One region of the Streptomyces sp. NPDC001381 genome, then DNA from elsewhere that is predicted to be linked to it. Evidence: riboswitches for the same ligand, from Rfam matches in the RefSeq annotation. Region 1 holds a riboswitch; each other region holds the start of a gene.
What was found. Region 1 has a riboswitch for thiamine pyrophosphate ahead of ACFY2L_RS32385 (thiamine ABC transporter substrate binding subunit). Riboswitches for the same ligand answer to the same signal wherever they lie in the genome.
Positions count from the first base shown of each region.

Region 2: another riboswitch for thiamine pyrophosphate. It lies ahead of thiC (phosphomethylpyrimidine synthase ThiC); the one in region 1 lies ahead of ACFY2L_RS32385 (thiamine ABC transporter substrate binding subunit).
Region 3: another riboswitch for thiamine pyrophosphate. It lies ahead of thiO (glycine oxidase ThiO); the one in region 1 lies ahead of ACFY2L_RS32385 (thiamine ABC transporter substrate binding subunit).

Region 1 covers NZ_JBIAWO010000010.1:105,449-115,306, reverse strand. Annotated here, with positions in the region: gene ACFY2L_RS32400 (LAETG motif-containing sortase-dependent surface protein) at 1-241, shown strand, start outside; gene ACFY2L_RS32395 (ABC transporter ATP-binding protein) at 365-1,387, opposite strand; gene ACFY2L_RS32390 (ABC transporter permease) at 1,387-2,988, opposite strand; gene ACFY2L_RS32385 (thiamine ABC transporter substrate binding subunit) at 3,033-4,115, opposite strand; TPP riboswitch at 4,186-4,292, opposite strand; gene rlmN (23S rRNA (adenine(2503)-C(2))-methyltransferase RlmN) at 4,319-5,425, opposite strand; gene ACFY2L_RS32375 (MFS transporter) at 5,624-6,901, opposite strand; gene ACFY2L_RS32370 (hypothetical protein) at 7,310-7,684, shown strand; gene ACFY2L_RS32365 (SRPBCC family protein) at 7,716-8,165, opposite strand; gene ACFY2L_RS32360 (phosphatidate cytidylyltransferase) at 8,343-9,557, opposite strand; gene frr (ribosome recycling factor) at 9,557-9,858, opposite strand, start outside.
Region 2 covers NZ_JBIAWO010000004.1:202,081-211,938, forward strand. Annotated here, with positions in the region: gene ACFY2L_RS19535 (metallophosphoesterase) at 1-209, shown strand, start outside; gene ACFY2L_RS19540 (hypothetical protein) at 424-1,305, shown strand; gene ACFY2L_RS19545 (VWA domain-containing protein) at 1,487-2,986, opposite strand; gene ACFY2L_RS19550 (LysR family transcriptional regulator) at 3,033-3,929, opposite strand; gene ACFY2L_RS19555 (VOC family protein) at 4,058-4,462, shown strand; gene thiC (phosphomethylpyrimidine synthase ThiC) at 4,542-6,350, opposite strand; TPP riboswitch at 6,343-6,531, opposite strand; partial or broken gene ACFY2L_RS19565 (YibE/F family protein) at 7,128-8,597, shown strand; gene ACFY2L_RS19570 (SsgA family sporulation/cell division regulator) at 8,745-9,191, opposite strand; gene ACFY2L_RS19575 (IclR family transcriptional regulator) at 9,292-9,858, opposite strand, start outside.
Region 3 covers NZ_JBIAWO010000001.1:410,008-419,865, forward strand. Annotated here, with positions in the region: gene ACFY2L_RS01865 (phytoene desaturase family protein) at 1-1,150, shown strand, start outside; gene ACFY2L_RS01870 (hypothetical protein) at 1,255-2,247, opposite strand; gene metF (methylenetetrahydrofolate reductase [NAD(P)H]) at 2,304-3,227, opposite strand; gene thiE (thiamine phosphate synthase) at 3,405-4,052, opposite strand; gene ACFY2L_RS01885 (Rv2175c family DNA-binding protein) at 4,093-4,458, opposite strand; gene ACFY2L_RS01890 (NAD(P)/FAD-dependent oxidoreductase) at 4,575-5,822, opposite strand; gene ACFY2L_RS01895 (hypothetical protein) at 5,855-6,205, opposite strand; TPP riboswitch at 6,261-6,372, shown strand; gene thiO (glycine oxidase ThiO) at 6,370-7,536, shown strand; gene thiS (sulfur carrier protein ThiS) at 7,533-7,733, shown strand; gene ACFY2L_RS01910 (thiazole synthase) at 7,739-8,533, shown strand; gene pknB (Stk1 family PASTA domain-containing Ser/Thr kinase) at 9,377-9,858, shown strand, end outside.

The DNA of each region.
Region 1 (9,858 bases):
GCCGTCGGACTCCGCCTCGACCCCGGCCGACACCGCGTCGCCGAGCCCGTCGGACTCGGCGGACGACGGCGCCGCGCCGTCCGCGAGCAACGCCCCGTCGCCCGCGGCCCAGGAGTCCAACCTCGCCGAGACCGGCGCCTCCAACACCGGTCTGATCGCCGGCATCGCGGCCCTGCTGGTCGTCATCGGCGGCGGCGCGGTCTTCTTCGGCATGCGCCGCCGCGGCTCCAACAACCGCTGACCCGCGCCCCATCGGAGTTCCTGCCCTGGACGAGCCCGCCCCTGTGCTTCAGCAGGGGCGGGCTCGGGCTTACAGGGCCGCGTTCTCCCGCCCGTACCGGCGCTGCACCCAGGCGTGCGCCCGTCAGCCGAGCACCGTGGTTTCCGTCGGGTCGAAGATCACTCCGACCGTGGCGCCGGCCTCCGGCGCCTCGTGCAGGGGGCAGGCGGCCTCCAGTCGCGGTGCGCCCTCCGGCTGGAGGTGGACGGCGACATGGGTGCCCTTGAAGGTGCGGGCGACGACCGTGCAGCGCAGGCCCTCGTCGGCGTCGGTCAGGCGTACTCCGGCGGGGCGGACGAGCAGCGTGCGCGGTCCCTGCGGGGAGCCGTCCGGCACCGGCACCTTGCCCCAGGGCGTGACCGCGACCTCCCCGGCGACCGTCGCCTCCACCACGTTCTCGAAGCCGAGGAAGCGGGCGACGAACGCGTCGGCGGGCCGCTGCCACACCGCGACGGGCGTACCGGACTGGGCGATCTGCCCGTCCCGCATCACCACGACCCGGTCGGCGAGCGCGAACGCCTCGCCCTGGTCGTGGGTGACCGCGAGGACCGTGGTGCCCAACCGCCCGAAGAGCTCCCTGAGTTCGACGACCAGCCGCTCCCGCAGTGAACGGTCCAGCTGGCCGAGCGGCTCGTCCAGCATCAGCAGCCGCGGCCGGGGCGCCAGCGCACGGGCCAGCGCCACCCGCTGCTGCTCACCGCCGGACAGCGCGGCGACGGCCCGGCGGCCGGCCCCGGGCAGACCGACGAGGTCGAGCAACTCCCGTACCCGCTGCTCCTGTTCCTTCCTGGAGGCGCCGTGCATGCGCAGCCCGAAGGCCACGTTGCCGCCGACGTCCCGCTGCGGGAAGAGCTGGTGGTCCTGGAACATCAGCCCGAGCTCCCGCCGGTGCGCGGGCACTCCCGCCTGGTCCCGCCCGTCGAGCGAGACCCGCCCGGCGTCCAGGGGCTGGAGCCCGGCGACCGCCCGCAGCAGCGTCGACTTGCCGCTGCCGCTCGGCCCGAGCACACACACCACCTCGTGCTCGGCGACCCCCAGGTCCACGGCGTCGAGCACCGCCCGTCCGCCGAACCGCACGGTGGCACGCTCCAGTTCGAGCAGTGGCATCAGAACTCCCCCGTCCGGTCGGTCCGCAGCCGCTCCAGCACCAGCAGGGCCACCGCGCACACCACCATCAGAATCGTCGACAGGGCCATCGCCTGCCCGTAGTTGAGCTCGCCGGCCCGCCCCAGCAGCCGCGCCACCGCCACCGGCAGCGTCGGGTTGTCGGGCCGCGCGATGAACACGGTCGCCCCGAACTCCCCCAGCGACACCGCGAAGGCGAACCCGGCCGCGACGAGCAGCGCGCGCCGCACCATCGGCAGGTCCACCTCCCGCCACACCCGCCAGGGCGACGCCCCGAGCACCGCCGCGGCCTCCCGCAGCCGCTGGTCCACCGCCCGCAGCACGGGCAGCATGATCCGTACGACGAAGGGGACCCCGACCAGCGCCTGGGCGAGCGGGACGAGGAGCCAGCTGCTCCGCAGGTCCAGCGGGGGCTCGTCCAGCGCGATCAGGAACCCGAAGCCGACGGTCACCGCGGACACGCCCAGCGGCAGCATCAGCAGCGCGTCGAAGCCCCGGACGAGCCGGCCCGCGTCCCGCCGGGTGAGGGCGGCCGCGGCCAGCCCGCCGATCACCACCGCGATCGCGGTCGCGGCGGCGGCGTACTCCAGCGAGTTGCCGATCGCCTCGATCGGCGGGACCAGGAAGACGTTCCCGTCCTCGCTGGTCAGGGCACGGTAGTAGGCGAAGTCCGGCGCGTCCAGGGACCGCTGCACCAGCACGGCGAGCGGCAGCACCAGCAGCACGGCGATGCTCGCCAGCACCCCGGCCAGCAGCGCCCACTGCCCGGCCCCGCGCGGCCGCCGGGCGGTCAGGTCCGCGTCCACCAGCCGCAGCGCGGTCTCCCGCCGCCGTACGGTCCCCGCGTGCACGGCGAGGATCGCGCCCACGGCCGCGAACTGGACGATCGTCAGGACCGCGGCGGTGGAGAGGTCGAAGATCTCGGAGGTCTGGCGGTAGATCTCCACCTCGAGGGTGGAGAAGGTGGGCCCGCCGAGGATCTGGACCACACCGAAGGAGGTGAAGGTGAAGAGGAAGACCATCAGCGCCGCGGCGGCCACGGCCGGCCCGAGGGCGGGCAGGGTGACCGTGCGCCAGGCGCGCAGGCGGGACGCGCCCAGCATCCGCGCGGCCTCCTCCTGCCGCGGGTCGAGCTGCGCCCACAGCCCGCCCACGGTCCGTACGACGACCGCGTAGTTGAAGAAGACGTGCGCGAGCAGGATCGCCCACACGGTCGTGTCCAGGCGTACGCCCCACAGCTCGTCGAGCAGTCCGCCGCGTCCCACGAGCGCGAGGAACGCCGTACCGACGACGACCGTCGGCAGTACGAACGGGACCGTGACCACCGCCCGCAGCACCTGTTTGCCGGGGAAGTCGAGGCGCGCGAAGACGTACGCGCCCGGCAGCGCCACCAGCAGGGTGAGCGCGGTGGAGGCGAACGCCTGCCAGGTGGTGAACCACAGGACGTGCCGGATGTCGGACTGGGCCAGCACCTCCCCCAGCCGTCCGAACCGCCACGCCCCGTCGACCTTCAGTCCGCGCGCGACGATCGCGGCGACGGGGTAGGCGAAGAAGAGCCCGAAGAACGCGACGGGCAGGGCCATCAGCCCGAGCCGCGCCGCGTTCCCGGACCGCTTCCCGGCGGGGACTACTTCAGGACGAGCGAGGTCCACGACTTGACCCACTGGTCGCGATGGCCGGCGATCTTCGCCGGGTCCATGGTCTCGGGGTCCTCGGCGGCGGGCCCGTACCGCGTGAACTCGGGGGGCACGCTCGCGCCCTTCACCACCGGGTAGACGAACATGTTGAGCGGCATGTCCTCCTGGAACTTCTTCGTGATCAGGAAGTCGATGAGCGCCTTGCCGCCCGCGCTGTTGCGCGCGTTGCTCAGCAGCCCGGCGAACTCGACCTGCCGGAAGCAGGTGCCGGTCGCGACGCCGGTGGGCGCGGTGCTCGGCTTCGGATCGCCGTAGATGACCTCGGCGGGCGGCGAGGAGGCGTACGACACGACGAGCGGCCGGTCCGCCTTGGCCTTCTTGCCACCGGCCGAGCCGGAGAACTCCTCGTTGTAGGCCTGCTCCCAGCCGTCGACCACCTTCACGCCGTTGGCCTTGAGCTGCTTCCAGTAGCCCTCCCAGCCGTCGTCGCCGTACCGGGCGGCCGTGCCGAGCAGGAAGCCGAGGCCGGGCGAGGAGGTGGAGGCGTTCTCGGTGACGAGGAGGTTCTTGTACGCGGGCTTGACCAGGTCGGCGAAGGTGGCCGGCGGGGCCAGCTTGTGGTCGGCGAAGTACTGCTTGTCGTAGTTGACGCAGATGTCGCCGTAGTCGACCGGCGTGACCCGGTGCCTGCCGGAGTCCAGCTGGTACGCGCTGCCGACCTGGTCGAGCCCCTTGGCCTCGTAGGACTGGAACAGACCGTTGTCGAGGGCGCGGGAGAGCAGGGTGTTGTCGACGCCGAAGAAGACGTCGCCCTGCGGGTTGTCCTTGGTGAGGACGGCCTTGTTGACGGCCTGCCCGGCGTCGCCGTCCGTGAGGACCTTGACCTTGTACCCGGACTCCTTCTCGAAGCCGGCGAGCACGCTCTTGGAGACGGCCCACGAGTCGTGGCTGACGAGGGTGACGGTCCTGGAGCCGCTGTTCGACGCGCTGTCGTCGGACGACTCCGCACCGCACGCGGACAGCGTGACGAGACCGAGGCCGACGGCCGCGGCCACGAACGTCCTGGTGTGCACTGGTTTTCCTCCTGGGGTTGACCAGGAAGAGACGCGGCCCCGCCCGGGGCGGCCGGGCGGGGCACAACAGCTTGAGCGATGACCGAACTTCCTACCCAGAATGACCTGGGCGAGGTTCAGAGGGTCTGCGGCCTGGTGCCGCACTCTCAGCGCTGTGGCGCTCCCCTGTCGGAATATGAAGATGTACTGGTACTGAGGTCAGACTACCGCTCGGTGGCCGCGAGCTGACCGCACGCCCCGTCGATCTCCTGGCCGCGGGTGTCCCGGATGGTGACGGGCACCCCGTGCGCCGCGATGGCCTCGACGAACGCCTTCTCGTCCTCGGGCCGCGACGCGGTCCACTTCGAGCCGGGGGTCGGGTTGAGCGGGATGAGGTTGACGTGCACGGGCCGGCCCTTGAGCAGCCGCCCGAGCCGGTCGCCTCGCCAGGCCTGGTCGTTGATGTCCCGGATGAGGGCGTACTCGATGGACAGCCGGCGGCCCGACTTCTCGGCGTACTCGAAGCCGGCGTCCAGCACCTCGCGCACCTTCCACCGCGTGTTCACGGGGACGAGGGTGTCGCGCAGCTCGTCGTCCGGCGCGTGCAGCGAGATGGCGAGACGGCACTTGAAGCCCTCGTCGGAGAACCGGTGGATGGCGGGCACGAGCCCGACCGTCGACACGGTGATCCCGCGCTGCGAGAGCCCGAGCCCGTCCGGCGCCGGATCGGTGAGCGCCCGGACGGCTCCGACGACCCGCTTGTAGTTGGCGAGGGGCTCGCCCATCCCCATGAACACGATGTTGGACAGCCGGGCGGGCCCACCGGGGACCTCCCCGTCCCGCAGGGCCCGCATCCCGTCGACGATCTGGTGCACGATCTCGGCGGTGGAGAGATTCCGGTCGAGCCCCGCCTGCCCGGTGGCGCAGAACGGGCAGTTCATCCCGCACCCCGCCTGGGAGCTGATGCACATGGTCACCCGGTCCGGGTACCGCATGAGCACCGACTCCACGAGCGTGCCGTCGAACAGCCGCCACAGCGTCTTGCGGGTGGTGCCCTGGTCGGTGGACAGATGCCGTACGACGGTCATCAGATCCGGCAGCAGAGCGTCCCGCAGCTTCTCCCGCGCCCCGGCGGGGATGTCGGTCCACTCGGCGGGGTCGTGCGCGTACCGCGCGAAGTAGTGCTGCGAGAGCTGCTTGGCACGGAACGGCTTCTCACCGATCTCCGCGACCGCTTCCTTCCGCTCGGCCGGCGAGAGGTCGGCAAGGTGCCGCGGCGGCTTCTTGGCTCCGCGGGGGGCGACGAAAGTGAGTTCTCCGGGCTTAGGCATGGCTGTACCAGTGTCGCAGATCGATTTCCGTGACCCGTGCCGCGAGCCGGGCACAGCCCTCTGCCGGTCGCCCCGGCCGTCCGTGGGCCCCCTCCAACGGCCCACGGACGGCCCACGGACGGCCCTGCCCGCCGGAGCGAGCGGGGGCGTCTGCGCAGGTGAAGCCAGTCCCGCTAGCCAGTCACGGCCGCGGCCGTGCTAGCCAGTCACGTCCGCGGTCTCGGTCGCGCCGGCGGCCTGCTGCCGTGGGAGCTCACCCGCCGGCGGCGCCTGCCGCACGGCCCGGTTGGCGGTGGTGAGGAGGGCCAGGACGAGCAGCCATGCTCCGCAGAGCCAGACCAGCGGCTTGGCGCCCAGTGTGGTGATCAGCGCGCCTCCTGCGAGCGTGCCGATCGACAAGGCGCCCGTGGTGAGCGTGGAGACCGCGCTCGTCGCGCGGCCCCGCAGCTCGTCGGGGGTGATGGCCAGCTGGTGGGTGGTCATGGCCACCGCGTAGACGGGGGCCACCAGCGACTCGGCGGCCGCGACCGCGGCCAGCAGCAGCGGGTTGGGGGCGAGCGCGTACAGCGGGAACATCAGTGCCTCCAACCACAGCATCACCACGGCGATCCGGCCCAGCGGGAAGCGGCGCGTGACCTTGTCCGAGACCAGTGCCCCCGCCATGGCACCGACCGCCGCGCCGCTGAAGATGACGCCGATCCACAGCGGTGAGGCACCCACCTGCTGGGCGAGGGTGATGATCAACAGGTATCCGGCGCCGTAGCGCACCTTGTCGGCGGCCGAGACCAGGGTGAGGAAGCGGATGACCGGCTGGCGCCAGAGCCAGCCGAGCCCCTCCCGGATCTCGGTGGTGAGTCGGGACGTCGTCCGCACGTCCTGCCGGTCCGCTTGGAAGCGAGCACGCATCAAGCGCAGCGACGCCGCGGACACCGCGAAGGAGACCGCGTTGACGGCGAACGGCACGGTCCGTCCGACGGAGTAGAGCGCACCGGCGAGTGAGGCTCCGAAGACGCCCACCGCGCTGGCGACGGACTGCGAGTAGCCGAGCGCGGCGGACAGCCGGCTCGGACCGACCACGTTGGGCAGCGCCGCTGTGTTCGCCACCTGGAAGAGCGTGGTCAGGATCCCGACGAGCACCGCTGTCGCGTACAGCTGGGGCATGGTGAGCCTGTTCAGCCACAGCGCGACGGCGACGCCGGCGGTGAGCACGGCCCGGCCGAGCTCACACCAGATCATGGTGGCCTTGCGGTCCCACCGGTCGACCAGGGCACCGGCCGTCAGACCGAACACCAGGAACGAAAGGGTGCCGAGGCCGAGTACGAACCCGGCTTGGGCGGCCGACCCGGTGAGGGCCAGCACGATCAGCGGCAGGGCCATGAAATGAGCCTGGTCACCGATGGCAGAGACCAACTGGCCGCTCAGCAGCAGCGAGAAGTCCCGGTTCCGGAACAGACCGGGACCGCGAAGAGTGTTCAAGGGAGTTACGCTCCGTAGCAGATCAAGGACACACGGGTGACGTCGAAGCTGGTGTCCGAGCTAAGAAACACGGGGCGTAACAGACATGCGCGAACCGTAGCCAGGGTCCGGGCCGCCACGCAATCGGTTTTGCCGGGACAGTCGGCCCGGCCGATCGGCGATGACCGGACGGCCCGTCCCCGCGCAGCCGCGAGGGGTGTCACGCGCAACCGGCGTATTCGAATTCCCTATTTCTGGAGATTGCGGAGCAGGAAAAGGCGTAGCGGAAAATCACGGAGCGAAAAAATATACGCCTCGGCGCGGGTTGCGATCAGCGAACACCAAGGAGCAGTTTTGGCGATCGGCAGCCGAATGGTTCGGCCATCCAGGGCAACTCCGGTGAAGAGACGAGGGCACATGCCTGTCATCGTGGACAAGTACATCACTGTTGCGGAATGGAACACCGACGTCGACACCAACGTGCACCTCAAGAACGGCGACTGGGTCGACATCAGTGCGAGCGGAAGCATCTGGGCCGGCGTGTGGTTCACGGGCGAGAACGGCCCCAACGGCTGGGCGGGCTGGAGCGCCGGCAATGACAGCCCTCTTCCGGGAGCTGCGCCGTTCAGTCTGCTCGGCAAGACGGCGGAGGACGGCTACTTCCTCGTCGGCACCTCCCTGCGGCGCACCTATCAGAACGAGAGTCTCGGCCCCGGAGAAACACGCCTGGCCCTTCGCATCAACGACAACAAGCCCGGGAACGGATCCGGCGCCTTTTCGGTGCGGATCCAGGTCTGGCGGTAATCGACGGCCAGGACGGCAGAGCAGAGTCTCCCTACGCCGTCCCGTGCTCCAGCCGGTCCTTCAGCAGCCGTTCGTTGAGCGGCAGCTCCTTGCGGATCTGGGGGCGGACGACCAGGGGGAGCAGGACCTTGCCCATGCCCTTGCCCTCGAAGTCGAGCTCCATGGTCACGCGGGAGCGGCGGCCGTCGTCGAGCGGGTCGATCTCGCCGTGGACGTGGCCGCGGATGGGGCCGTCGACTCCCTGCATGCCCCAGGCGTGCGGGGGGTCGCACTCGGTGTACTCCATGGTCATCGGGATGTCCCGGCGGCCGACGTGCCGTGTGATGCGCACCCGGGAGCCGACCCCGACGGGTCCGGAGTCGAGCGGCTCGGCCGATACCGCGCTCGCCTGCCATTCGGGCAGGTGCGACGGATCGATGAGGTACGCCCACACATCCTCGGGGCTGCGGTCAACGTCGATCGATTCACGGAAGCCGGACATGACGCCCGCCCCCTTTCAGGACGATCCCCCCTGGGAATCCCTGCGAAGAACGCGTAACGCCGGGAAGAGTCCTCCTGAAGCAATCGTCCCACTCGCCGGCCCGCCGGGCCACGGCAGCGGGCCCCCGCCCCGGGTGACCAGGACGGGGGCCCGCGGGCCTCGGGCACGGGCCGCCGGTCAGCCGGACCCGACGAACAGCACCAGCAGCAGCCAGACGACCGGAGCCGTCGGCAGGAGGGAGTCCAGGCGGTCCATGATGCCGCCGTGGCCCGGGAGCAGCGTGCCCATGTCCTTGATGCCGAGGTCCCGCTTGATCATGGACTCGCCGAGGTCACCGAGCGTGGCGCTGGCCGCGACCGCGAGGCCGAGCAGCAGGCCCTGCCACCAGGTGCCGTCCTCGATCAGGAACTCCATGCACAGCGCGCCCACGACCATCGCGAACGACACCGCGCCCAGCAGGCCCTCGCGGGTCTTGCCGGGGCTGATGCGCGGAGCGAGTTTGTGCTTGCCGAAGCGCCAGCCGACGGCGTAGGCGCCGGTGTCGCTGACGACCGTGAGGAGCAGGAACGTCAGGACGCGCTGCGGGCCGTCGTCGGCGGTGAGCATCAGGGCGACGAAGGTGGCCAGGAACGGGACGTAGAAGGCCGCGAAGACGCCGGCCGTGACGTCCTTGAGGTAGCCCTCCGGCGGTTCCGTCATCCGCCAGACCAGGACCGCGAGAGCGGTCAGGGCCATGGCGACCCAGGCGCCCTCGGGTCCCCGCACGTAGCCGGCGACGACCATCGCGGCGCCGCCGAGCGCGAGCGGCACCAGGGGTGCCTTGATCTCCTTGCGTTCCTGCAGCCTGCTGGTCAGCTCCCACAGACCCACGACGACGGCGACGGCTATCACGCCGACGAACACGGCCTTGACGATGAACAGCGAGGCGACGATCACCACGCCGAGCCCGACCCCGACCCCTATGGCCGCGCCCAGGTCTCGGCCCGCGCTCTTCTTCTGCGGTGCGGGCGCGGGCTGCGGGGCGTCGGGCATGGGTTCCGGATTCTGCGGCATCGCCGCGGGGGGCTGTGCCGGCGTGGTCTCGTGGCGGAACGTCTGCGCGCGGAACGCCTCGTCGGGCGCCCCGGGGCGGTACGTCTCGTCTCGGAACGAGGGGCCGCCCAGCCGAGCGGCCCCCGGGTCGTCATCCTGGTTTCCGCCGTGTGCGGGTACGTCGGGGACGATGGGCATGGGGCGAGTCTGCTGCGCCTCAGGCGCATCGTACGCGGGACCCGCCGGGGCAGCCCCCTGGACAGGCCCCTGGTCGACGGGTCCCCAGTACCCGGGGTGTGCCCCGGTTCGCGAACCGGGCACCCCGGCTTGAGGCGGAGAGCCCCAGGAAGAGTCGTTCATCAGACCTCGAGCAGCTCCGCTTCCTTGTGCTTCAGGAGCTCGTCCACCTGGGCGACGTACTTCGCGGTGGTGTCGTCGAGCTCCTTCTCCGCACGGCGGCCCTCGTCCTCGCCGACCTCGCCGTCCTTGACGAGCTTGTCGATCGCGTCCTTGGCCTTGCGGCGCACGGAACGGATGGACACCCGGGAGTCCTCCGCCTTGCCCTTGGCGACCTTGATGTACTCGCGGCGGCGCTCCTCGGTGAGCTCGGGGAACACCACACGGATGATGTTGCCGTCGTTGCTCGGGTTGACGCCCAGGT
Region 2 (9,858 bases), on a different contig from region 1:
TCGATACGTACGGCGGCGCCCGCATCGTTCACGGACACAGCCCGATCCCGTACCTGCTGGGCGAGGTCGGCTCCGAGGACGGCGAGGACGACGGCGGCCCGCACGTCGAGGGACCGCACGTCTACGCCGACGGGCTGGCCATCGCGATGGACGGCGGAGTGACGATGGCCGGAAAGCTGCTGGTCCAGCAACTGCCGCTGGACGTCTGAGCGTTCACGATCGGTCGGCCGGGCGCTCACGAGGCGGGCGCGGCCCGCGTCGGGGCGGCCCGCGGCGTCGCAGGCCAGAGGCCAATTTCGGCAAACCCCCTGTCACCGTGGGCCGTCGCCGCTCTACCATCGGCTTATCCGTAGCAGGCTCCCCTCCGTTTCTGCCCGACGGCTCGTTGGCATGCGAGCCCCAAGCCCTACGGAGCATCGGGGGATGCACATGAACAGCGTTCCGCAGCACCTGCACAGTGAGGACCGCCAGGAGTACGAGCGGGTCCTCGACGAGGCGCTGCGCTCCGCACCACACCACCCGGAACTGGCCGCGGTCGGACAGCGGCTCAACCCCGAACAACTGCGCACCATGGCGCTCAACGCCACCGCGCTGATCACGGCCGCCGCGGCGGCCGAGTACCACCACTATGTGAAGGTCCGCGAGGAACTGCGCCACCCGGCGCCGTCCACCCCGTCGTCCCCGCGCGAGTCCGGCTCGGGCGAGCCGGGCGCGGCCGCGATGGGGCTCGCCACCACCATGGGGGAGGCGGCGCAGGCCGCCGAGGCCGCCGGGGCGGGCGCCGTCGCCGTCGCCGCCGTCCTCACCCCCGTCCTCGCCGGAACCGCCGCGGTGATCTTCCTGCTCGTGGGCTACCTCCTCAGGGCGGTCGAACCCGATCAGACGGTCGCCCAGGCCATGCTCAACGTCGGATGGGCGTTCGGGGCCATCGCCGCCGCGGCGATCCTCGTCGCCACCGTCGGGCTGCTGCTCACCGCACTGCGCAACCGCCCCTCGCTGGAAGCCGGACCGTACGGCGAACTGAGCGACGAGGTCGACCGCGCCAGGGAAGCCTGGCGGGACGCCCTGCTGGAGCGCGGGATCCTGCCGTTCCTGCGGGAAGCCCTCGCCGACCCCGGCACGACGGCCGCGCTGCGCCCGGAACCCTCACCGCCGGCCCCCACCGGTCGCCTCCCGAAGATCGGGTACGACCGTCCGGGCTTCACCAGCCCCGACGGCGGCCCGGGGACCGGCCCGCGCCCGAGCTTCACCAGCCCGGACTACACGAGCCCGGACTTCGGAGGCCCGGAGCACCAGCCGGAATAGGCCCTCGGCTTGCGCCCCCGTACGCATGTGGACCTGGGGAGCGTGGGGGAGCGCAAGCCGTTCGGTCGGTGCCGGCGTGGGTCCGCCCGTGTCTGCGCTGATCGACCGAGGCCGGCGCGGATCAGCCGAGGCCGGCGCGGATCAGCCGAGGCCGGCGCGGATCAGCCGAGGCCGGCGCGGATCAGAGGATGCCCGCCCGGCCGGCCGCCGTGATCCAGGACGGGAACTCCGACAGCAGCCGGTCGTAGAGCTCCTGGTCCGGGACGGTGCTGATGTCGTCCACGGCGAAGAAGCCGACGTTGTCGACGCGACGGCCGGGGAGCGTGTCGAACCGTTCCAGGACGCCGTAGTTGGACCGGCCGAGCCCCACGAACTGCCAGAAGACCGGTTCCTCGACCGCCGCGCGCAGCTCCTGCTCGATCGCCGCGTCGCGGTAGACCCCTCCGTCGGAGAAGAAGAGGACCAGGGTGGGCGCGGTCGCGGGATTGTCCCGCACATAGGCCCTGACCTCGGCGATCGCCTTCTGCTCCTCGTTCTGGATGCCGACCGCCCGCATGTCCACCTGCCCCTCCTCCAGCCCCTTGCGCGGCTTCTTGCCCCGCCGGAACAGACTGATCTCGCCCACGCGCACATGCAGCCGCAGCCACTCGGGGAGCTCGCCCAGGCGCAGGTCGGGGAGGCGTGCGGGGTTGCTGGCGAACGTCCAGGCCTGCATCTCACCGTCGTCGTCGAGCTGGGCCGCCACCGCGGCCATGCGTTCCACGACGTCCGCCACCACACCGCGCGAGTACAGGAACGCCATCGAGCCGGAGGCGTCCAGGACGAGGATGACCCGGGCGCGGATCCCCGCGGCGCCGCGCTTGCTCAGGCTGACGGCCACCTGTTCCTTGCGTAGGGACAGCCGTTTGCGCATGTCCACGGGCAGCCGCTCCTCGCCTTTGGTCAGGCGGGGGCCGGGAGGCGGCGTGGTCGCGGCGGGCGACGAGGGGGGCGGGGCGGGAGGCGCCGGGGCGGCCGCCGCGGGGAAGGGCGGGGCGACCGCCCCAGGGGGTGGCGGGGCGGCTGCGGCGTGAGGCGCCGGGGCGGCTGCGGCAGGAGGTGCCGGGGCGGCCGCCGCGGGCGACGGCGGGGCGGCGGCGCCGGACGGTTCCTCGTCGACCGTGATCCCGAAGTCCGTGGCCAGACCGGCGAGTCCGGAGGCATACCCCTGACCGACCGCGCGGAACTTCCAGCGTCCCTCGCGCTGGTACAGCTCGCCGCCGATGAACGCCGTCTCCGTCTCCGCCCGCATCTCGAAGCGCGCCAGTTCGGACCGCCCGTCCGGGCCGAGCAACCGCAGCGTCAGGCCGGACACCTGTCCGAACGTGCCACCGTCGGCCGACGCGCACAGCACCACACGCGCGATGGCGCTCTCCAGCGCACCGAGGTCCACCTGAACCGTGTCGGTCACGACTCCGCCGCCCCGCTGCTTGCCGAGGTGCGTCACGGCGCCGGACGTATGACGCGGCTGGTTGTAGAAGACGAAGTCACCGTCGTCCCGCACCCGGCCGGCGGTGGTCAGCAACAGGGCCGAGGCGTCGACGTCCGGCCCTCCGGTCCCCTCGGACCAGCTCAGTTCCACACGAACTGCGGGCGAGTCGACCGGCAGGTTCGCGCCCTTGCTCATGGATCGCGCAGTCATGGGCTCAGTCAAGCACCGACGCCCCGCCTTTCCGAGCCGTGCACGCTCAGGCGAACGCGGGGTTCTCCGCGGCGTCGGCCGCTGCCCGGACGAACGCGCGGACCCGCTGCGTGGTGTTCGCCTCCCTCCAGACCGGCCCCCGTTCGATCAGCGGCGCGTCGTGGAGGGGTACGTAGGACACGTCCGGCCGGGGGTAGTAGCGCCGGGCGTGTTCGCCGACCGGCAGGACGCCTCTGCCCATCGCCACCAGCGTGAGCATCTCGGAGAAGGACCCTCCGGTCGGGCCCTTGGGAACCGGTCGGCCCGAGGGGGTGCGGTCCGGTGTGCGGTCCCGCTTGAACCCCGCCGAGGTCACCTCCGGGTACTGCACCACGGGATGGTCCGCGAGCACTTCGACCGACACCGACTCCTCGCCGGCGAGCGGATGCCCGGCGGGGACCGCGAGGACCCGTCTCTCCGTGAGCATGACCGGGCCGCAGGCCATGCCGTCGAACGGGTACGAGGCGATCAGGACGTCTACCGAGCCGTCGAGCAGGCTGGCACGGGAGTTGGACAGCTGAACCTCCCGTACGTCGACTCTGCAGTCGGGGTGCCGCTCGCCGAACAGGGCGACCGCCTTCAGGAGGACGGGTGCCGTCCCCTCGCCGAGGAAGGCGACCCGTAGTTCTCCCGTGACACCGCGACTGGCGTCAGCCGCCCGCCGGAGCGCCTCCTCCATTCCCGCGACCAGGGGAACCAGGTCATCGGCCAGCTGCCGTCCGATCGGCGTGAGTCGCACGGTTCTGCTGGTCCGCTCGAACAGCGAGCCTCCGATCCGCCGCTCGATCTTCTTGATCACCTGGCTGACCCGCCCCGTCGTGACACGCAGACGCTCGGCGGTACGGCCGAAGTGCAGCTCCTCGGCCAGCGTCAGAAAGGTCTCGATCTCCACCCGTTCCAGCACGGTCCCCCCGGCGTTTAGCCATGCTCAACGATCTTATGCCGATCCCGCCTTGATGACGGATGCCCTCCAGCGGATCGTGAGAGGTGTCCACCCGCTGTCCACCCGCACCCCCACCCGAGGAGCCAACCATGACCGCTTCGGCCGCTCTGCGCGTGAAGGCATTCGACCACCTGGTCCTCAACGTCGGAGACGTCGAGCGGGCCCTGGACTTCTACACCGGACACCTCGGCCTGCAACCGGTACGCGTCGCCGAATGGCGGGCCGGCAAGGTCCCCTTCCCCTCGGTCAGGATCACCCCAGACACCATCCTCGACCTGGTGGACCGGCCCCGCGGAGAGTCCAACGTCGACCACATATGTCTCACCGTGGACCCCTTGGACTGGGACGAGTTCATCAAGACGGGAACCTTCACGGTCCTCGAAGGCCCCGTGGAGCGCTACGGCGCACGCGGCACCGCCATGTCGGTCTACGTCCAGGACCCGGACGGCAACACCGTGGAACTCCGCTGGTACCCACAGGACCTCCCGGCCTGACCGGCCGGGCTCCCGGTCCGGGTCGGCCACTCCCCGGACCGGGACCCTCGGGACGACCTCGGTCCCCCGCCGGGCCGCCTCAGTCGGCGAGGGGGAGATACACCCGGTTCCCGCTCGCCGCGAACTCCTTCGACTTCTGGGCCATGCCCTCCTCGATCTCCTCCTGGCTCCCGCCATGTGCCCTGCGGATGTCCTGAGAGATCTTCATGGAACAGAACTTCGGCCCGCACATCGAGCAGAAGTGAGCCGTCTTGGCCGGCTCCGCGGGCAGCGTCTCGTCGTGGAACTCCCGGGCCGTGTCCGGATCGAGGGCCAGGTTGAACTGGTCCTCCCAGCGGAACTCGAAACGGGCGTCCGACAGCGCGTCGTCCCATTCCTGCGCACCGGGGTGCCCCTTGGCGAGATCGGCCGCGTGGGCGGCGATCTTGTAGGTGATGACGCCGGTCTTGACGTCGTCGCGGTTGGGCAGGCCCAGGTGTTCCTTGGGCGTGACGTAGCAGAGCATGGCCGTGCCCCACCAGGCGATCATCGCGGCACCGATGCCGGAGGTGATGTGGTCGTACGCCGGCGCGACGTCCGTGGTCAGCGGGCCGAGGGTATAGAACGGAGCTTCATCGCAGATCTCCTGCTGAAGGTCGATGTTCTCCTTGATCTTGTGCATCGGGACGTGGCCCGGGCCCTCGATCATGGTCTGTACGTGGAAACGCTTGGCGATCGCGTTGAGTTCCCCGAGCGTGCGCAACTCCGCGAACTGCGCCTCGTCGTTGGCGTCCGCGATCGAGCCGGGCCGGAGGCCGTCACCCAGCGAGTAGGTGACGTCGTAGGCGGCGAGGATCTCGCAGAGTTCCTCGAAGTTCTCGTACAGGAACGATTCCTTGTGGTGGGCCAGGCACCAGGCCGCCATGATCGAGCCGCCGCGCGAGACGATGCCGGTCTTGCGGTTCGCGGTGAGGGGGACGTACGGGAGGCGGACACCCGCGTGAACCGTCATGTAGTCCACGCCCTGCTCGGCCTGCTCGATGACGGTGTCCTTGTAGATCTCCCAGGTCAGTTCCTCGGCCCTGCCGTCGACCTTCTCCAGCGCCTGGTAGAGCGGCACCGTGCCGATCGGGACGGGGGAGTTGCGCAGCACCCACTCGCGGGTGGTGTGGATGTTGCGGCCGGTGGAGAGGTCCATGACCGTGTCGGCGCCCCAGCGGGTCGCCCAGGTCATCTTCTCCACCTCCTCCTCGATGGAGGACGTCACCGCCGAGTTGCCGATGTTGGCGTTGACCTTCACCAGGAACCGCTTGCCGATGATCATCGGCTCGATCTCCGGGTGGTTGACGTTGGCCGGCAGCACCGCCCGGCCCGCCGCGATCTCCTCGCGGACCACCTCGGGAGAAACGTTCTCCCTCAGAGCCACGAACTCCATCTCGGGCGTGATCTCCCCCCGGCGCGCATACGCGAGCTGGGTGACGGCCTTGCCGTCCCGGCCTCGGCGCGGCAGCCGCGGGCGTCCCGGGAACACCGCGTCGAGATTGCGCAGTCCGCCGCGCGGCGCGGTGTGCTTGATGCCGTCGTCCTCGGGACGGACGGGACGGCCCGCGTACTCCTCGGTGTCGCCGCGAGCGATGATCCAGTTCTCACGCAGCGGCGCCAGGCCCCTGCGGACGTCGGTGTCGACGAGCGGATCGGTGTACGGGCCGGAGGTGTCGTACAGCGTGACCGACCGCCCGTTGGTGAGATGCACCTGGCGAACCGGCACACGCAGGTCGGGGCGGCTGCCCTCGACATACCCCTTGTGCCAGCCGATGGACTTCCCGGCCTTCTCACCGGTCGCGTCGGCGGCGTTTCCGCCGGCCGCGTTCTGCGTGAAGGCAGGCGTGCGTGCGTCCTTGTTGGTCATGAGACCTACTCCCTACGCCGGCATTACCCGGTAACAGGTTCGGCGGTCGACGCAGCGGCTACCGTCTGCCGACGTTCATGTGACACATCACTCGGCTCGAGTGACGTTCCACGTGAAACATCGCGAAGACGGAGGTCAGCGCCCTCTCAGCCCGGTGCTCCGAGCTCCCGCGTGTGCAAAGGTGGCTCCACGCTAGCGTCCTTTGTGGCGCGGTGAACAGTGGGCCTCTTTCGTTCTTGCGATGATCGGGCGGTGACCACGACACACCAGCCCCCGTATCCGCCGCCCGAGCCACCCCGCAGGCCCGGCACCGGCGGCGGCCCCGGAAACGGTCCTGGCGGCGGCCCGGGGAACGGCCCCGGGGGCGGCCACGGGAGCAGCCCTGGCGGTGGCCCCGGGAACGGTCCTCTCGGCGGTCCTCGGAGCGCGCCCGCCCAGGGCCGCGGAGACGACCGCGACTTCAGCAACGGACCCGGGCGGGCACCCGACACCGGCCGCGGCCACGACATCACGCGTGGTCCCGGTCAAGGCAACGGCCAGGGCCGCGAGGCCGGTCCCGGGCATGGCCGTGATCCGCTTTGGCAAGAACAGGGCAGAGGTCCCGGGCACGGCGGCGGCGAGGGATACGGCGGAGAACATGGCCACCGCCCCGGGCAGGAATACGGCGGTCGCCAGCACCGTGACGGTGCGGGACACCGCGCGGACCGGGGGCAGGACGCCGGTGAGGCGTACGGCGGCGGGCATGAGTCCCGCGACGGTGCGGGACACGGCCGAGACCCTTCACACGGACCCGGGCACGGTGCCGGCGACGGTCACACCGGCGGCCACGGCCCGGGGGACGGCCGGCATGGCGGGCACGGCCCGGGGGACGGCCGGCATGGCGGGCACGGCGCCGGCTCGGGCGGCGGCCACGGGCATACGCACGGGCACAGCCACAGTCATGGCCCGGCCGCCCCGGTCTCCAAGCATCTGCGCAAGGTCATCGCGGCCGTCCTCATCCCGTTCGCGGCGGCGGTGCTGGTCGGGCTCGTGGTGCTCTGGCCGGGTGGTGCCCCGGCGCACGAGCGCACCGGGGTCGGCTTCGACCGGCAGACCCAGCAGGCCACGGTCACCAAGGTGGTGAGCGTGAGCTGCCAGTCGGTGAACGCCTCCGGCAGTACGCCGACCGGCGACACCTCGACCGCCGAGGGCTCCTCCGCCGAGCAGCAGGCGAACGGCACCTGCAAGAAGGCCACGATCCGTGTGGACACCGGCGACGACAAGGGCCGTACGTTCACCGAGATCGTCCAGCCGGACCAGTCACGGCAGTTGCACGAGGGCGAGAAGGTCGTGGTCGCCTACGAACCCTCGGCGCCGAAGGACCTGCAGTACTCGGTCACCGATGTGAACCGCCGGGTCCCGATGACGGTGCTGGCGATCATCTTCGCGGTCGCCGTCGTGATCGTCGGGCGGCTGCGGGGCGTCATGGCGCTGGTGGCGCTCGCCGCCAGCTTCCTGATCCTGAACTTCTTCATCCTGCCCGCGATCCTGCAGGGCTCGAACCCGCTGTTGGTGGCCGTGGTGGGATCGAGCGCCATCATGCTGATCGCCCTGTACCTGTGCCACGGCCTCTCGGCCCGTACGTCCGTGGCCGTGCTCGGCACACTCATCTCGCTGATGCTGATCGGCTTCCTCGGCTCCTGGTTCATCGACTGGGCCGCGCTCACCGGCAACACGGACGACAACACCGGCCTGATCCACGGCCTGTACCCGTCGATCGACATGAGCGGTCTGCTGCTCGCCGGCATCATCATCGGCTCGCTCGGTGTCCTCGACGACGTGACGGTCACCCAGACCTCCGCGGTCTGGGAGCTGCACGAGGCCAACCCGGCGATGGGCTGGCGCGGGCTGTACCGGGCCGGCATCCGTATCGGCCGCGACCACATCGCGTCCGTGGTGAACACGCTCGTCCTCGCCTACGCCGGTGCCGCGCTGCCGCTGCTGCTGCTCTTCTCGATCGCGCAGAGCAGCGTGGGCGCGGTCGCCAACAGCGAGCTGGTCGCCGAGGAGATCGTGCGCACGCTGGTGGGCTCGATCGGCCTGGTGGCGTCGGTTCCGGTCACGACGGCTCTCGCGGCCCTCGTGGTCGCGGCCGACCGTCCTGAACCGGGAACGGCGGCCGCTTCGGCGGCGGAGTCGATTCCGGCGGGAGCGGCGGCAGGCCCCGCCCAGCCCCGGAGCGGCCGGGGCAGGCGACGCAAGCGTTGACACGGCGCAAGCGTTGAGACGGGGGGTGCCCGAGAGGCGCCCCCCCGCCCCTGCGGAGGACGAGACACCGGCAGGTCAGAGAAGAAGCGTTACTGCGGGCCCCCACCCCCGTGGCGAAGCGTTCCGCCACGGCTTGCCGTCGGCGGGTCAGCCGGTGCTCCGCTCCTCCGCCAGGATCCGGTCCAGCGCCTCGTCGAGATGGGTGTCGAAATCGGCGAGCGCACCCTCCTGGCCCAGCGGCACCAGCTTGTCGGTGCGGTCCAGGAAGGCCACCAAAGGGGCGGCCGACGACCGGAACAGCGCCTGGTCGCCGCCCACCTGAAGCCGGATCAGAACCTCGCCGAGCACATCGGGGTCCACGGGCGAGACCCGTACGTCCCCCTCCCCGCACGGCCGGCCCACCCCGTCGATGAGCAACTCGCGCCCGAAGGCCCAGGTCACCGGGGCGTCACCAGGCAGATGGAAGGTGAGCCGCACGGCATAGGGATCGCACGCCTCATAGCCCAGTTCCACCGGAATGCGGAACGAGAGCTCCTCGGACACGAGGAAGCTCATCATCACTTCTGCCTGAACTGCCTGTACGGACTCGCGCATCGCGTTACCCCGTCATTTGCCGTCGAATGGCCGGTAATCAACCCATGACACTGCATCGCATCTTGCTGAACGTGCACAACACATCACAAGGAGTGAGTTTTCAGATGCTGATAGAGATCGCAATTGACCCCAGCGTGCGCCCGACCTCGCTCTGCAACCGCCGTGCCGCGGGGAGCAGCCGTTCGGCCTGATGTGCGGGCAGGGAGATGGCCATCGTCGCCGCCGTGGTGCCCACGGTGATCGGGATCGCGGCGCACACCGTGCCCAGTGCGTATTCCTGCCGCTCCACGACCGGTTCCATGCGTCGCATGCGCTCCAGACGCCGCAGCAGGGTGTGGTCGTCACGGACGGTGTAGGGAGTGATCGACCGGACCGGGTAGCGGTTCAGGTGGTCGCGGCGGGCGTCCTCGTCCAACTGGGACAGCAGGCACTGCCCCACGGCGTGCGCGTGCCCGGTCTCACGGAAGTCGGCCCACTCCTCCACCGCCGGGTTGGCGGGGGTGTCGGAGACGCACATGACCTCGATCTCGCCGTCGCGGTACCGGGCGTAGTACACGGGGACACCGATCGAATCGCGCCACTGGGCGAGGATCTCGGCAACCGTGCTGCGACGTTTCTGCGCCGCTCCGCTGCTGCCCAGCCGCTCGGCCGCCTCGCCGAGGAAGAA
Region 3 (9,858 bases), on a different contig from region 1:
GGCGCTCGGCTCGGGCGCCGGGCAGCGCTGGGGCGACTTCCTGGTGCGGGCCCGCGAGACCTGGGACCGCACCCGCCGCCCGCTCCTGGAGGAGCCCCTGTGGCCGAACTGGCGGGTGCTGGCCGACCGTGAGCCCTATCCCGCGGTGCCGCACAAGCGTCTGCTGCGCACCCGCCGGGCCGGCACGCTGGCCGAGGTCGGCGCCTGGGAACTGCGCGAACCCCGGCTGGCCGCGCTGCTGGAAGGGCACGCGCTGGCCTACGGCCTCGATCCGCGGACCGCTCCGGCGAGCGCGGCCGTCCTGCCCTACATGGAGCACGCCTTCGGCACGTGGTACGTGCGCGGAGGTCTGCGGGAGCTGGCCCGCGCGGTGTACGAGCGGTGTCTGGCGCGCAGGGTCGAGTTCGTCTTCGGCGCCGAGGTCACCCGGGTTCTGGAGAAGGACGGCCGGGCGACGGGCGTGGAGCTGGCCGGGGGTGCCGGCTCCGGGGGAGGCGAGGTGGTGGACGCCGACTTCGTGGTCGCGCCCGGCGGTGCCGCGGGGCTTCCCGTCCGGGGCGAGGGCGAGGTCGCGCCCCAGCAGGGTCTGCCCAGCCGGCTGACCGTGCTGCTGGCGCTGCGCGGCGCCCGGCCGGAGGGCACCGCGCACCGGACCGTGGTGCACACCGAGGACCGCTCGGGCGAACTGGAGAGCCTCTTCGGTGCGGCGCCGGGGGTGCCCGCTCGGCCGACGGTCACCGTGCTGCGGCCGGGCGACCCGGCGCTGGTGCCGGACGGCGACCACGAGGCGGTCACGCTGAGTGCCGTCGTCCCCGCCGGGTCGCAGCCGGGCGAGGAGCACGTGGAGGCGCTGCTCACGGCCGCCGAGCGGGCCGTGCCGGATCTGCGCGAGCGTGTGCTGTGGCGCGAGGTGCGCACCCCCGCCGACATCGCGGAGGAGAGCGGCGCCGCGGGCGGTGCCGTCCCGGCGCCGGCGCTGGCGGCGGCCGGCGGCCGGCTGCTGCACCCGGCGAACTCGACCGGCGTGGCGGGGCTGTTCACCGCCGGAGGCTGGTCGCACCCGGGAGGCGGGCTCCCTCACGCGGGCATGTCGGGCGCGCTGGTGGCCGGACTGGTGGTGGAGGGGCCGGAGTTCCGGGGCTCGCAGTGAGCGTCCGGCGGCGGGTCCCCCGGCGACTCATCGGTCAGCGGGGCCCCGGGACCGGCCCGGGAGCGGCGCAGGGCCGGTGAGAATCGGTACGGCGTGCCGGAGCGTCAGAACCGGTACTGGTCGTCGTACCCGTTGCCCTGCCCCTGCTGCTCGTCACCCTGGTACGGGTACTGCTGCTCGGGCGGGAGCTCGCCGCCGAACGGGTCGTCGGTGCTGCGCTGTTGCGGGACCCAGACGCCGCCGGCCGGCGTCTCGCCGTAGCCGCCGGTGCCGTACTGCTCCTGGGCGTAGCCCTGTTGCCCGTACTGCTGCTGGTCGTAGCCGGCGTCGTAGGTGCCGCCGCCGTAGGTCTGGGTGCCGATGTACGGGTCGGAGTAGGCGGCGTACTGCTGCTGGCCGGTGGTGTCGTAGCCGTACTGCTGCTGGTTGTACCCGGAGTAGCCGTCGTAGCCGAAGGTCTGGTCGGCGCCCTGGGCGGCCGTCGCGTACTGGTCCTGGGGCTGTCCGGTGGCGGCCGCGTACGCGGAGTCGCTGTATATGCCGTAGGCGTTGGTGTCGTCGGGCAGGGGCTGCGGAGAGTAGACGGTGGTCTCGGCCGCGGAGGCCTGCGCGGCGCGTGCGGCCGGGGTGAACACGTCGTCGTGGTCGTAGTCGTCGTCGCGGAAGGCGCCCTTGTCCTGGCCGTATCCGAGGCTGTCGCCGGTGAAGGAGCCCTCGGCGCCGTCGAGACGAGCGGTGGCCTCGCCGCCGTCCAGGTCGGTGACCTCCAGGGTCGGATCCTGGCGCTCGGCCTTGCCGCGGCGGCTTCGGGACAGGCCCTTGGGGAGCGCCCCCTCGGCGTCGCCGCGCCGCACGGCCCAGCCCTCGGCGAAGCCGCGGCGGAACGAGAGGGTGACATAGGTCTGGCCGACCGCGAAGGCGGCCGCGCCCAGTCCGATGACGATCACCGATGGAATCAGGACACCGAGCACCACGCCGAGGAAGCCGACGAACGCCAGCAGCCGCCAGCGCAGGCGCGCCTTGTACTGCAGCAGCACCTCGCCCAGCAGCCACAGCGCGACGATGCCGAACGCGATGTAGAGGACCGTCCAGCCCATGTACGCCCCTCTCCCAGTGGCCGCTACGCAGTGTGTCGTATGTGGGTGCGACCGGTCTAGGCCTGCGGCGGGTGGTGCAGACCCAGGTTCTCGTAGATTTCCAGCGTCGCCGTGGAGTTGTTGAGCGTGATGAAGTGCAGTCCGGGCACTCCCTCGGCCAGCAGCCGTGCGCAGAACTCCGTGGCGAAGTCGATGCCCATCGAGCGTACAGCGGCCGGATCGTCTTTGGCTGTGAGCATCCGCTCTTTCAGGACGTCCGGGAAGTAGGCGTTGCTGAGCTTCGGCAGCCTCTCCAGCATCTTCACGCTCGTCACCGGAAGGACCTCCGGGATGACCGGGGTGTCACAGCCGGCCGCCGCCACCCGGTCACGCAGGCGCAGGTACGACTCGGGCTCGAAGAACATCTGCGTGATGGCGTAGTCGGCGCCCGCCCGGCACTTGTCGACGAAGTGCGAGACGTCCGTGTCCCAGTCGCTGGAACGCGGGTGCATCTCGGGGAAGGCGGCGACGCCCACGCAGAAGTCGCCGGACTCCTTGATGAGCCGGACGAGCTCGGCGGCGTAGGTGAGGCCCCGCGGGTGCGGGACCCAGTCGCCCATCGGGTCGCCGGGCGGGTCGCCGCGCACGGCCAGCATGTTGCGGATCCCGGCGTCGGCGTACTGGCCGATGATGTTGCGCAGCTCGGCGACGGAGTGGTCCACGGCGGTGAGATGCGCCACCGGGGTGAGGGTGGTGTCGACGACGATCTGCTGGGTCTCCCTGACCGTGGTCGCCCGGGTGGAGCCGCCGGCACCGTACGTCACCGAGACGAAGTCCGGAGCGACCGCCTCGACCCTGCGGAGCGCCTCCCACAGGCTCCGCTCGCCCTTGGGCGTCTTCGGCGCGTAGAACTCGAACGAGTACGTCGTCTTGCCGGTGGCCAGGATGTCGCGCACGGTGCGTGCGCGGTCCGTCCTGGTGGATGCGGTTCCAAGGGCCATACCCGCAGGTTAACCAGGGGCCGACGGTCACCCAACCGGATGACGGATATTTGCCCGGATTGTCGGCTTGTTGTCCACCCTTCGGACAGGCGTCCGGCCGAAGCGGCCGCAGGGACCGCCGGACCGGGACGGACGGACCCGGGGCGGACGGACCCCGACCGGACGGGCCGGGGGCCGTCAGACGTCGCGCAGTCGCTTCGCGAACTCCGCCGCCGCGGCACCCGGGTCGTCCGCCTCGGTGATCGCCCGGACGACGACGACCCGGCGGGCGCCCGCCTCCAGCACCTCGTCGAGGTTGCCGAGGTCGATGCCGCCGATCGCGAACCAGGGCCGGTCCGTGCCCAGGGCGGCCGTGTGGCGGACCAGGCCGAGGCCGGGGGCGTGCCGGCCCGGCTTGGTGGGGGTGGGCCAGCAGGGGCCGGTGCAGAAGTAGTCCACGCCCTCCTGGACGGCGGCGGCCCCGGCCTCCGCCTCGGCGTGCGTGGAGCGGCCTATGAGGACGCCGTCGCCCAGGACGGCGCGGGCTGCGGGGACCGGCAGGTCGCCCTGGCCGAGATGGAGGACGTCGGCCGCGGCGGCGTGGGCGACGTCCGCGCGGTCGTTGACCGCGAGCAGCTTCCCGTGCCGGGCGCAGGCCTCGGCGAACACCGCGAGGTGCTCCAGCTCCTCGGCGGCCTCCATGCCCTTGTCCCGCAGCTGCACGATGTCGACGCCGCCCGCGAGCACCGCGTCCAGGAACTCCGGCAGGTCGCCCTGGCGGGTGCGGGCGTCCGTGCAGAGGTAGAGACGGGCGTCCGCGAGGCGGGCGCGGGCGGTGTCGGTCATCGGTGTCCCCCGTTGTTCCGTCGTGTCGTTACCGGTTGCCTCAGACGGCGAGCGCCTGGGCGCGGCGCTTCACCTCCGTACCGCGATTCTCGCTGAGGGCCTGTGCGGGGGTGCCGGGCAGGCTGTCGTCGGGCGTGAAGAGCCACTCCAGCATCTCTTCGTCGGTGAAGCCGTCGTCCCGCAGGAGCGTCAGGGTGCCGGACAGGCCCTTGACGACCTTGTCCCCGTCGATGAAGGCGGCGGGGACGTGCAGCGCGCGGTTCTCACCACGGCGTACGGCGATGAGCTGGCCTTCCTTGATCAGCTGCCGCACGCGGATCACGTCGACATCGAGCATCTCCGCGATGTCGGGCACGGTGAGCCAGGCGGGGACGAGAGCATCGGTTTTTGCGTCAATCTCGGTCACGGGGTCAAGGGTAGGCGCATGTCCGGGCGGGCCGCGATGGCCGTTCTCCGGGGGCGGCGCCGCGGGGACCGGTCGCGCCCACGCGGCGGAGCCGCCTGTGCCACAGCCCCGCGCCCCTAGGGAACCGCGGTCGCGTTCTTCAGGGGGCGGGCCGGGTCCGACAGGGCCTCCGGGTCCATGCGGCGGGCTGCCTCGATCAGCTTCCTGCCCTGGGCGAGATCGCGTGGGCGCCCCACCGCCAGCAGAGCCACCAGGCGGTCCTCGCGCAGCCAGCAGACGCTCCAGGCCGGTCCGGCCGGATCGCCGCGCCACACCATGCGGTCGGCCACCGCGTGGTGCCCCGCGTACTGGACGAAGCGGCCGAACTGCTCGGACCAGAAGTACGGCACCGGGTCGTAGATCACCGGGGGCTCGTCCGTGGCCGTTCCGAGGATGTTGGCGGCGACCGTGCGCGGGCCCTGGAGGGCGTTGTCCCAGTGGTGGACGAGGAGGCGTTCGCCGTACCGCCCCGAGGGGAAGGAGGCGCAGTCGCCGACCGCGTACACGTCCGGCACCGAGGTGCGCAGCCGGTCGTCGGCGACGACCTCGTGGTGCGCGCCCAGTTCGACGCCGGAGCCGGTCAGCCAGGCGGTGGCGGGGCGGGCGCCGATGCCGACGACCACGGCGCCGGCGGGCAGCCGGGAGCCGTCGTCGAGGACGACCGCACCGGGTTCGACGCGCTCCACGCGCGCGTGGGTGCGCAGGGTGACGCCGCTGTCGGCGTACCAGGAGGTCATCGGGGCGGCGACCTCGGCCGGCAGGGCGCCGGCGAGGGGCCGGTCGGCGGCCTCCACGACGGTGACCGCGCAGCCGGCCTCGCGTGCGGCGGTGGCGAACTCCGCGCCGATCCAGCCGGCGCCGACGACCACGATGTCGTGCTGGCGGGCGAGCACCGGCCGCAGCCGTTCGGCGTCGTCGAGGGTGCGCAGCAGATGGACGCCGGGCACGCCCTCGGCGCCCGGCAGCCGGACCGGCTCGGCACCGGTGGCGAGGACGAGGACGTCGTACGGGACGGGCCCGGCCTCGGTGTCCACCTCATGGTCGGCGGAACGCAGGCCGAGGACCTCGCGGCCGAGCAGCAGCTCGATGCCGAGGCTCTCGAAGTCGACCTCGAACGCGGAACCCTCGGCCTTGCCGAGCAGCACGGCCTTGGACAGCGGGGGCCGGTCGTAGGGCTGGTGGGGCTCCGCGCCGATCAGCGACACGGTGCCGCCGAAGCCCTGTTCCCGCAGGGCGACCGCGGTCTGCACCCCGGCCATGCCCGCGCCGACGACGACCACGTGCCGCCCCGCCGGCCTGTCTTCTTCCCGCCTCTGCTCACTCACCCGATCACCCTAGACATGTGACGATCCGTCAGTCAGCCGTCCTGCTCCGTGACCTGCTCCACAACGCTGGTGCCGCTGCCCTGCTGCGACTCCCAGGACCAGGTCTCCTCCAGGCGCACGCGCCCGTCGGGCAGTTCCACGACCGTCGAGACGCAGTGCCCCGAGGACGTCGTGCCGTCGTGCTTGAGCTGGACGTACCGGAAGTCGAGACGGTCCCCCTGACGGGTACCCACGAGATGGCCGCGCACGACGTCGCCGCCCGCGTAGTCCGCCCAGATCACACCGTCCCGCTCGCGGTAGGCGAAGCGGGTGCGGGTGCCGACCTGGCCCGGGGCCTGGTCGGCGACGGGGGCGAGGACGAGACCGTCGAGCGAGCGGTGCATGACGAAAGGCTCCCTTTACAGGTGCGCGGAACCACGGGCTAGGGTGTGGCCAACGTAGAGCACTCGCGGGAGCCCGGACGCACCGGGCTGAGAGGGAGGCTGGCGGCCTCCGACCGTACGAACCTGATCCGGGTCATGCCGGCGAAGGGAGGGGCTGGACGCCCATGTCGCGTACACGTACATCCGACGTCCTGGTCGTGGGGGGCGGGATCATCGGGCTCGTCACGGCGTGGCGGGCCGCGCAGCGCGGGTTCGCCACCGCCGTGGTGGACCCGGAGCCGGGCGGCGGGGCCGCGCGGGTGGCCGCCGGCATGCTGGCCGCCGTCACCGAACTGCACCACGGCGAGCAGACCCTGCTCGGCCTGAACCTGGCCTCGGCCCGCCGTTACCCGGACTTCGCCGCCGAGCTGACGGAGGTCACCGGGCTGGACCTCGGCTACCGCCGGTGCGGCACGCTCGCGGTCGCGCTGGACGCCGACGACCGCGCCCATCTGCGGGAACTGCACGCGCTGCAGGCCGGGTCGGGGCTGGACTCGGAGTGGCTCACGGGGCGGGAGTGCCGGCGCCTGGAGCCGATGCTCGCACCGGGGGTGCGCGGCGGGCTGCGGGTGGACGGCGACCACCAGATCGATCCGCGGCGGCTGGCCGACGCGCTCGTCGCCGCGTGCGAGCGGGCGGGCGTGGTCTTCCACCGGGCGTGGGCGGAGCGGCTGTCGGTCGGGGGCGAGCGGGCCGTGGGGGTCGTGACGGGGGACGGTACGGCCCTGGGGGCGGGGCAGGTGGTGCTCGCGGCGGGCAGCCTCAGCGGGCGGCTGGCGGGCGTCCCGGAGGACGTGCTCCCGCCGGTGCGGCCGGTGAAGGGGCAGGTGCTGCGGCTGACCGTGCCGGCCGGGTACGCGCCGTTCCTGAGCCGTACCGTGCGGGCCGTGGTGCGCGGGAGTCAGGTGTACCTGGTGCCCCGGGAGAACGGCGAGCTGGTCGTGGGGGCGACGAGCGAGGAGCTGGGCTGGGACACGACGGTGACGGCGGGGGGCGTCTACGAACTGCTGCGCGACGCGCACGAACTGGTCCCCGGCATCACGGAACTGCCGTTGGTGGAGACACGCGCGGGACTGCGCCCCGGCTCCCCCGACAACGCGCCGCTGCTCGGGCCGACCGGGCTGGACGGACTGCTGCTGGCCACCGGGCACTACCGCAACGGGGTGCTGCTGACTCCGGTGACCGGTGACGTGATGGCGCACGTCCTGACCACCGGTGAACTCCCCGACGAGGCCCTTCCCTTCACCCCCCGGCGCTTCGGTGCCGCCGTCCTCACGGAGCTGCCCGCATGAACATCTCGGTGAACGGCGAGCGGCAGGTGGTCGCTCCCGGTACGGCCCTCGACAGCGTCGTACGGTCCCTGACGCGGGCGCCCTCCGGGGTGGCCGCCGCGCTGAACGAAACGGTCGTCCCGCGCGCGCGGTGGTCCGCCACGGCACTCGCCGAGGGTGATCGCGTGGAAGTCCTCACCGCCGTGCAGGGAGGATGAGCGCCGTGGCCGACGATCCCTTCTTCCTCGGTGGTACGTCCTTCTCGTCCCGGCTGATCATGGGTACGGGGGGTGCGCCCAGCCTGGAGGTGCTGGAGCGGGCGCTGGTCGCGTCCGGGACCGAGCTGACGACGGTCGCGATGCGGCGGGTGAACCCCGCTGTCCGGGGTTCGGTGCTGTCGGTGCTGGAGCGGCTGGGCATCCGGGTGCTGCCGAACACCGCGGGGTGCTTCACGGCCGGGGAGGCCGTGCTGACGGCGCGGCTCGCGCGGGAGGCGCTGGGGACCGATCTGATCAAGCTGGAGGTCATCGCCGACGAGCGGACCCTGCTGCCGGATCCGGTGGAGCTGCTGGAGGCGGCGGAGACGCTGGTGGACGACGGGTTCACGGTGTTGCCGTACACGAACGACGATCCCGTGCTGGCGCGGAAGCTGGAGGACGTGGGGTGCGCGGCGGTGATGCCGCTGGGGTCGCCGATCGGATCGGGGCTCGGGATCCGCAATCCGCACAACTTCCAGCTGATCGTGGAGCAGGCGGGGGTGCCGGTGATCCTGGACGCGGGGGCCGGTACGGCGTCGGACGTGGCGTTGGCGATGGAGCTGGGGTGTGCGGGGGTGATGCTGGCGTCGGCGGTGACGCGGGCGGCGGATCCCGAGCGGATGGCGTGCGCCATGCGGGCCGGTGTCGAGGCGGGACGGCTGGCCCGGCTGGCGGGCCGGATCCCCCGGCGCTACTTCGCCGAGGCGTCGTCTCCTGCGGAGGGCCTGGCCGTGCTGGATCCCGAGCGTCCCGCGTTCTGACCGCCGGACCGCTCCCGTCGTCCCTCTCCCACCCACCACCCGTTTCCAGTCGGACAAGAGGTGCCCCTCGCCCGCGGGGGCCACCCACCACCGGCGCCCACCCCACCACGCCCCCTCCGCCCCCCCTACCCCAGCCCGCCAGTACCCCCGCCGACCGTCCCCCGGCCCACCGCGGGCCCGCCCGGCCCACCGCCAGTCGTCCCCCGGCCCGCCGCGGGGCCCCGCCCGGCCCTCCGACCGCCGGCACCGGCCCGCCGGGACCCCCGACGGCCGTCGCCCGGCCCGCCGCAGGCCGCCCGGCCCACCGTCCCCCGGCCGCGCGGCCCGCCCGGCCCCCCGACCACCGACACCGGCCCGCCAGTGCCCCCGACCGCCGTTCGCTGCCCCGTCGCAGGCGCGACCGGTGCGCCGACGGCCGTCGCCCGGCCCGCCGCGAGCCCGCCCGGCCCACCGCCGACCGTCACCGGAAACCGCAGGGCCCACCCGGCCCTCCCACCACCGGCACCAGCCCGCCGGGACCCTCGACGGCCCCCCGGCCCGCCGCAGGCCCGCCCGGTTACCGACGGCCGTCTCCCGGATACCGCGAGCCCGCCCGGCCCCCGACCACCGACGCCGCCCCCCAGTGCCCCCGACCGCCGTTCGCCGGCCCGTCGCGGGCGCGCCCGGTGTGTCGGCGGCTTTCGGGCGGGCGGGCGGGGGGCTTTCCTTGGTGGGGGGGTGGGGGTGGCTTTCGCGGGGGTGTCCGCGGATCCGGGGTGGGGTTCGCGTCACAGGTCGGCTGCAGTCCTGCTCCGAAGGGGTGGAAGCCGTAGAGGTGTCGGTGGTGGCTCGTAGACTCGCTGCGTGGACACGACCCTTCAGGACCCTCTGGTCGGGCAGGTGCTCGACGGTCGGTATCGCGTCGACGCGCGCATCGCGGTGGGCGGGATGGCCACGGTCTATCGCGCCGTGGACACCCGCCTCGACCGTGTGCTCGCGCTCAAGGTGATGCACCCGGCGCTCGCGGCCGACGGGTCGTTCGTCGAGCGGTTCATCCGTGAGGCCAAGTCCGTGGCTCGGCTCGCGCATCCCAACGTGGTCCAGGTGTTCGACCAGGGCGCGGACGGGTCGTACGTGTATCTGGCGATGGAGTACATCGCCGGGTGCACCCTGCGTGACGTGCTGCGCGAGCGCGGGGCGCTCCAGCCGAGGGCCGCGCTCGACATCCTGGAGCCCGTGCTCGCCGCGCTCGGCGCCGCGCACCGGGCCGGGTTCGTGCACCGGGACATGAAGCCCGAGAACGTGCTGATAGGGGACGACGGGCGGGTCAAGGTCGCGGACTTCGG